2 regions of the Staphylococcus sp. 11262D007BW genome follow, and region 2 is predicted to be linked to the other one. Evidence: riboswitches for the same ligand, from Rfam matches in the RefSeq annotation. Region 2 holds a riboswitch; the other holds the start of a gene.
The links. Region 2 has a riboswitch for thiamine pyrophosphate ahead of thiC (phosphomethylpyrimidine synthase ThiC). Riboswitches for the same ligand answer to the same signal wherever they lie in the genome.

Region 1 (4,210 bases), 1.6 Mb from region 2:
TAATAGGAATACGTCCTGCTTCATAACTTAAGCGACCTGCTTCAATACCTTTTTTCATCGCCTCTGCCATTTTTACAGGATCTTTGGCACGTGACACTGCAGAATTAAGTAAAATCGCATCTGCACCTAATTCCATTGCTTTAGCACAATCTTTTGCTGAGCCAATGCCTGCATCCACAATGACAGGGACATTACTTTTTTCGACAATATAGCGTAAGTTTAATGGATTAACGATACCACGGCCTGTGCCGATTGGTGACGCAAGTGGCATAATCGCATGAACCCCTAACGCTTCTAAACGTTTAGCTAAAACGACATCATCTGAAATATAAGGACATACAATGTAGCCTTTTTCTAATAAAATTTCGCATGCTTTATATGTTTCTAATGGATCAGGCAATAATGTGTCATCATCACCGATTACTTCTACTTTAATCATATCGCAGACGCCTGCTTCATTTGCTAACTCAGCGATACGTACGGCTTCTTCTGCAGATTTAGCACCTGCTGTATTTGGAAAAGTGATAAATTGGTCTAAATCCACATTCGCTAATGGATTAGGTAAATCTTTATCATATAAACTCATGCGTCTTACCGCAAAAGTAAGGACTTCTGTTTCTGAAGCTTTAATCGCTGCTTCCTGAACTGATTCATTGTCAAACTTACCTGTTCCTAAAAAGAGTCTTGAATTAAATGTTAGATTTCCAATTTTAAACATATTATCCGCCTCCTACAAATTCTAATAGTTCTAATCGATCATTTTCTCTGATGGGTGTATGCGCCCAATCCGCACGCTTAACGACAGCTGCATTTTGTTCTACAGCCATACGTTTAGCATCAATATCAAAATGCGTTAGGACATCTTGAATCGTTGTCCCTTCTTGAAATTCATTTACTTCTCCGTTAACAATAACTTTCATATTATGACCTCCTTTTTCTCCATTGTTCCGATAATTGCTGTACTTCGTTGTACGGGCGATTAAATAGAGCGCCAATACATGCAATCCCTGAAAAGTGAGTAGGCACATTCGACACTGTCGTTACATTAATACCACCTATTGCGACTAGCGGTAATGTTGTGGCTAACGCATGATCAATCTCTTCAGCCGTTCTCGGGGATTGGTTAGGTTTTGATGGGGTTGGAAATAAGTGCCCAAATAATCCAAAATCAACCTCATACTGTTGTGCATATTGAATGGCCTCAACATTATGAACTGACATACTGACCACAAACTGAGGGTATGTCGTTTTAATACTTTTCACTTTTTCATCATATTGACTGAAGTGAATGCGATGAATATGCATCATTAAAGCCAGATCAATGTCTGAATGTATAATGAGTTTCTCTTTAGGAAAGCCACGTGCAGTGATTTCTTCAATCCAACGCTTGATATCATGTTGCGTCATTGGCGTCCTCAATAGTACGCCATCGATAAGTGGTTCAATCTCACATAAATGACCTTGATGTGTATGATTTAATGGTTCATAAGGGGTAACTGCTAACAGCATAGGCAAACATCCTTTTACAAAAATAAAAGCTACTTTCCTCATACTAAAGAAAAGTAGCTACTCTAAGTCATCGCCACTTTCCTACGCCAGTATGAACTGGATCAGGTTCGGGAATTTTGAAATACATTTCAATCTCAGCCCTTAAAAAAGGCACTTCCAGTGGTAAATCTTATTCAATTATTACTGTGATTTTTTAACGATACGTGCTAATTTTAACACATAACGTATGATACGAAATAGGTTTAAGAATAAATTAAAACCCATCTCTCTAGGGGAAAATCGTCCATGCTTCATTCGATTAAAGTCATATAAAGTATATAATAAAAATAGTAATAAACCAACCACAACGATAATTGTGTGATAAATTGGATTATGCACAAACCATCCTATTAAACTCGCAATGACTAACGCAATTAACGTCACAAACAAGTATTTTCCCATACTTGCTGCATCTTTTATAACAAAATAACCTATAATACCAAATGCAATAAATCCGGAGATTGCTAAGATAATATTTCTAATGAAATCAGCTGTTCCAAGATCTTGAATCGCATAAGTAAAAGTAGCAAAAGATAACAATCCGGAGATAATCGTATAAATATGTGACATAATTAAGCCACTAAAACGTGCGCGCTGCACAAACATTGTGATTAAAATTAAAATAAGGAGTCCAATGGATAAAGGTTTTCGCCATTCCACGGCTAAGAATTGTCCTAAATAGACACCAATACCAAAGATAATCCAATAATAAGTAAAAAATAACCACACTTGTCCAAAACGTTGTGAATGCTTTGTATCCGCCACTCATTGCTCACCCCTTTATACTGATTTTAGGATAAAATATCAAAATTAATATTACAAACATTTTAACATTCTTACAAAGTAAATTTAGACGAATCTCTAAAAGTACTTATTTTATCACATCTGTTCATATCTTCAATTTTTGAAATCATTTATCACAATATTACATGTTCGTAACAACCCCCACAAATAACTCTATTTTTGTTAAAATTGATTTGAATATTTTAGAAAAGACAAGCAAATGGCTAAGGAGGCATTACTTTGAAAAAATTAACTTTTGCATTAACCGTTACTTCTGGAGCGGCAGCATTGTTAACTCAACATGATGCTGATGCTTCAACACAACATACTGTTCAATCAGGCGAATCTTTATGGAGTATTTCGCAACAGTATAATATGTCTGTAGATGAAATTAAGCAGGCAAACAATTTAACATCAAATATGGTCTTTCCAGGACAAGTTTTAACAATTGGTGGCGGCGGTGGCGCAGCTGACCAGTCTACGCAATCAACAACAACGACTGCTACTGCAACAGCGCCAAGCTTAGGAGAAACGCATGTTGTTCAAACTGGTGAAACATTGGACATCATTGCTGCTAATTACGGTGTTACACCACAAGATATCATCAATGCTAACAACTTAAATGGTTATTTAGTGGCACCTTCACAAACATTAACAATACCAAGTGGTTCAGATAACACAACTGCACCTTCAATTGATGCAGGTCCAAATGGCGCAGAGAACGCACCATCTACATCAGGTAGTGGTTCACCTACATTTAATCACCAAAACTTGTACGACTGGGGACAATGTACTTGGCACGTATTTAATCGTCGTGCAGAAACTGGTCAACCAATCAGCACTTATTGGTACAATGCTGAAAACTGGGCAGACAATGCTGCAGGAGATGGTTACACAGTAGACCATAACCCTAGCGCAGGTTCAATTATGCAAACTTACGAAGGTCCAGTAGGTCACGTAGCTTACGTTGAACGCGTTAATAGTGATGGTAGTATCTTAGTATCAGAAATGAACTATAGCACACCACCAGGTGAAGTAGGCTATCGCACAATTCCAGCATCAGTTGCTTCATCATATAACTACATTCATTAATATAAGAGGCTATGATATAAAGTATGAATGCTTTAGGGAACCGATTAGGAGTCCCAACCTCTTGAAATATGACACATTATTAAATTAATCGTCCTTAGTCATCGAAAGAAGCAAGGTTCACTTGAAGTGTTACCTTGCTTCTTTTTGTATAAAAAAAAACGGCCAGTGATTGTTCACTAACCGCTCGAGTACTATTATAAAAAGATATTTAAAATCAAATAAAAGATAGCTGCAATTAAAGCAGTAATAGGTAAAGTAATGACCCATGTAACGATCATACGTTTCGCTGTATTCCAGTGTACACCTTTAATTCGATTTGCTGAGCCTACACCTAAAATTGAAGAGGATACAACGTGTGTTGTTGATAATGGAAAGTGTAACCATGATGCTGTGAAAATTGTGAGCGCTGAAGCTAAGTCTGCTGAAGCACCATTCGCTGGTCTAATCTTCATAATATTACCGCCCACTGTTTTAATAATCTTCCATCCACCAATCGCTGTACCTAATCCCATAGCTGACGCACAGGCTACTTTAACCCATAGCGCAGGTTCAACACTTGATTGTAGGTTCGCTACAATTAATGCCATCGTAATAATCCCCATTGATTTTTGCGCATCATTTGTACCATGAGAAAATGATTGTAGAGATGCAGTGAAAATTTGAAAAATACGGAAATTACGATTCGTACGTGTTAAATTTGCATTTTTAAATATCCTTTTAACAATTGAATAAATGATAAAACCGACAATAAATGCGATAACAGGAGAAAGTAACAATACAAGGATAA
Region 2 (4,210 bases):
GGGAACCTGATTGGTACTTTCTAAAGCGACCATATCGATTTGAATGTCTGTCTCAAAAACGCGTTTAACAGCGTCAGGATCCCAAAAAGCATTCCATTCTGCGGTGCCATCGTGTTCTGGTTCTTCTACATTACCGCGTTCTAAAAAGGTACCGCCCATCCAAACGAGTCGCTCAATATGTTGTGTGATGGTTGGATCAACTTCAAGTGCTTTAGCTAAATCTGTTAGTGGACCAGTAAATAATAGCGTGACTGGTGAAGAAGCCTGATTAAGTTTAGTAATAATGTCTTGATAAGCAGGGATTTTAAGCAATGTTGATTGACTCGATACACGCTCATTCAATATGGGTAATGCATCCATAAAAAAGGCATGCATACGCCATTCTTTAGGAAATGGATTTTTGCCGCGTTCGTTAGAAATAGCGACATCTATCGGATAGCTTGAAAAACGATTAATGATTTTACGAGAGGCACTCTCAGAAGGTTCGACATAACAGTCTGCACCTATCGTACTGACACCAATCAGATTGACATCATCCATTTGTAGTAATAAAAATAAGGAAATTAAATCATCGACACCACCGTCGTGATTAAAATAAATTTGTTTCACTTTATTCTCTCCTTTTGTTGTATTCTATTTTTATTATAATTGAAAACAATGAAAAAAGGGTAGAATTCATGTAAAATGCTAGGGTGAATATTAAGTTAAAAATGAACCAATTTAAAAGGAGGTACTGACATGCAACTTATTTTTGATCCTAATGTCGCTACAACTTATCGGATTATTTTAGGCGGTTTTTTTGTCATTAATGTGATTTTAGCATTGATTATTATATTTATGGAAAGAGACCGTCGAGAGGCGACATCAACATGGGCATGGCTATTGCTATTATTTATAATGCCTGTGTTTGGTTTCTTCTTCTATTTATTCTTTGGACGTGCTGTACGACTCAAACAACAAGAAGTCAGTGGTAAAGAAATTGATGATGCGAAAGAGCGTGTGAAGTCGCAAAAAGAAAGTTTTGAAAACAACAATTTCACCTCGAATAATGATGTCGTGAAAAAACATTCTGATTTAGTTCAATCATTGTTAGTCAGAGAGAATAACTTTTTAAGTGAAAATAACCATGTGAAGGTTTTTACAGACGGACATCGCTTATTTGATCAAATGAAAGAAGATTTACGTAATGCAAAGAAATACATTCATATAGAATACTATATTTTAAATATGGATGGGCTTGGGACAGAAATTTTAAATATTTTAGAAGAGAAAGCCCGAGAAGGTTTAGAAGTGAAGTTACTTTATGATGCAGTGGGCTCTAAACAATTGCGTAAGTCAAGACTTAAAGGATTACTCAATGCAGGGGCAAAAGCTGAACCATTTTTCCATGCGAAAATCATTCCATTTATCAACTTTAGGGTCAACAACCGAAACCACCGCAAGACGTTAGTGATCGATGGTGATTTAGGCTACGTGGGTGGCTTTAATATTGGTGATGAATACTTAGGACTTGATGAAAAATTAGGTTACTGGCGAGATACGCACTTACGTATTCAAGGTGATGGCGTGGATGCGCTGCAATTAAGCTTTATCCATGATTGGAACGCCCAAGTTTCAAAAGATGATGCTTTAGAATATGATAAACGTTATTTCCCAGACAATGCGCGTAAAGATGGCAATGTAGCTATGCAAATCGGTTTAAGTGGTCCAAACCGTACTTGGCCACAACTTGAGTTTGCTTACCTCAAAATGATTATGAATGCGAAAGACTCAATCTACATTCATACGCCTTATTTCGTGCCAGATATTGGCTTTATTAATGCGTTACGTATTGCGGCACAATCGGGTGTTGATGTGCATGTTATTGTGCCGAATAAACCAGATAAACCATTTGTACATTGGGCCACATTAACCGTGGTCGCACAATTAATGTATGATGGTGTTAATGTATATACTTACGCAAATGGCTTTATTCACTCTAAAATGATGGTCATTGATGGAGAAGTGGCTTCTGTAGGTTCTGCTAATATGGATGCGCGTAGTTTCAGATTAAACTTTGAAATCAACGGTATTATTTACAACGAAGATATTGCGCAATATTTAATTAAAGCCTTTAACGAAGATCTTAAAGTATCCGATCGTTTAACACCCGAACGTTACGAAAATCGCTCAAAATGGGTTAAATTTAAACAATCTATTGCTAAACTTGTGTCACCAATTTTATAAGTCAGTTTGTCATAAACAGACTTTAATGCTAGAATGTAATTTGTAACATTTAAATATAAGACTGCTAGGGGTGCTTGTGTAAGCTGAAAGAGGTTTGGACCTCAACCCTTTGTACCTGATCTAGATAATACTAGCGTAGGGAAGCAAAGATGAACGAATACAAAATGTGAAACACTGTATATTGGAGTGTGTGTGGCGTATGCCATTTTCCATGACAAGTACAGTGTGTCATTCAAATAGATATGTTCGTGTAGGTATCGGATCGGGACGACAGTCAGTCTGAGAGAGCGTTTGAACGCTTTAATCTCAATGACTTGTGTCCCGATTTTTTTCGTTCAGCTACATAGGTCTCTTAGCACACTAAGGAGGCCAATTATGAAACAAGAACAAATTGAATTAAAAAAGAATTTTCCAGCCAGTCGACGTATTTATAAGCAAGGTGCTGATGAGGATATTCGCGTACCATTTCGCGAAATTGAATTATCGGACACTGTGACAGAACAAGGTACAACGCATAATGAGCCAGTAGTTGTCTATGATACAGCCGGTCCTTATCATGATGAAACGTATGAAGTGGACGTCACTCGAGGACTGCCACAAATTCGTACGCAATGGATTGATGATCGTCATGATACGGAACGTTACGAAGGCCGTCGCATTCAGTCTATCGATAACGGCTTTAAATCAGAAGATCATCGCAATCTTGTGACGCATCCATTTGATTATGAACCAAGACGTGCCCAAGAAGGTAAGAACGTAACTCAAATGCATTATGCGAAACAAGGCATGATCACTAAAGAAATGAAGTATATCGCGACGCGTGAAAATGTGTCAGCGGAATTTGTACGTGAGGAAGTGGCAAGAGGTCGCGCGATTATCCCTAATAACATTAACCACCCTGAATCAGAACCGATGATTATCGGAAAGAACTTCCAAGTTAAAATCAATGCGAATATTGGTAATTCAGCCGTGTCATCTTCTATTGAAAATGAAATTGAAAAAATGGTGTGGGCCACGCACTGGGGAGCAGATACGATGATGGATTTATCAACAGGTAAAAATATCCATGCGACACGAGAATATCTCATTCGTAATGCGCCTGTGCCAGTCGGAACGGTACCCATTTATCAAGCTTTAGAAAAAGTAGACGGTGTGGCTGAAGATTTAACATGGGAAATTTTTAGAGATACGCTAATAGAGCAAGCTGAACAAGGTGTGGATTATTTTACAATTCATGCTGGGGTGCGTTTACATTATATTCCGATGACAGTCGATCGATTAACAGGTATTGTCTCTCGTGGTGGTTCAATCATGGCACAATGGTGTCTTGCGCATCACGAAGAAAGCTTCTTATATGAACATTTTGATGATATTTGCCAAATTTTAAAACAATACGATATTGCGATTTCACTAGGAGATGGTTTACGCCCTGGTTCAATTTATGACGCGAATGATGAGAGCCAATTTGCGGAATTAAAAACATTAGGAGAATTAACAGATATCGCATGGCAACATGATGTACAAGTGATGATTGAAGGACCAGGTCATATTCCAATGCATAAAATTAAAGAAAACCAAGACCTTGCAGATTATTATTGTAAAGAAGCGCCATTCTATACGTTAGGGCCACTTACAACAGATATTGCACCAGCTTATGATCACATTACATCTGCGATTGGTGCGGCACAAATCGCAAGCCATGGTACAGCGATGTTGTGTTACGTTACACCTAAAGAGCACCTTGGTTTACCAAACAAAGAAGACGTACGTGAAGGCGTCGTGACTTATAAAATTGCTGCGCATGCGGCTGACCTAGCAAAAGGTTTACCTGGAGCGACAGAACGTGATGATGCTATCAGTAAAGCACGTTTTGAATTTCGTTGGATAGATCAATTTAATTTATCCCTTGATCCAGACAAAGCACGTGCTTTCCATGACGAAACGTTACCAGCAGAATCGGCTAAAGTAGCTCATTTCTGTAGTA

Region 1: another riboswitch for thiamine pyrophosphate. It lies ahead of ACEE93_RS01185 (thiamine phosphate synthase); the one in region 2 lies ahead of thiC (phosphomethylpyrimidine synthase ThiC).

The regions. Positions count from the first base shown of each region.
Region 1 covers NZ_JBPWPJ010000001.1:228,816-233,025, reverse strand. Annotated here, with positions in the region: gene ACEE93_RS01195 (thiazole synthase) at 1-718, opposite strand, end outside; gene thiS (sulfur carrier protein ThiS) at 720-920, opposite strand; gene ACEE93_RS01185 (thiamine phosphate synthase) at 922-1,551, opposite strand; TPP riboswitch at 1,571-1,677, opposite strand; gene ACEE93_RS01180 (Bax inhibitor-1 family protein) at 1,690-2,313, opposite strand; gene ACEE93_RS01175 (LysM peptidoglycan-binding domain-containing protein) at 2,572-3,423, shown strand; gene ACEE93_RS01170 (anion permease) at 3,618-4,210, opposite strand, start outside.
Region 2 covers NZ_JBPWPJ010000001.1:1,855,994-1,860,203, reverse strand. Annotated here, with positions in the region: gene ACEE93_RS09155 (nucleoside hydrolase) at 1-609, opposite strand, end outside; gene cls (cardiolipin synthase) at 739-2,226, shown strand; TPP riboswitch at 2,283-2,385, shown strand; gene thiC (phosphomethylpyrimidine synthase ThiC) at 2,602-4,210, shown strand, end outside.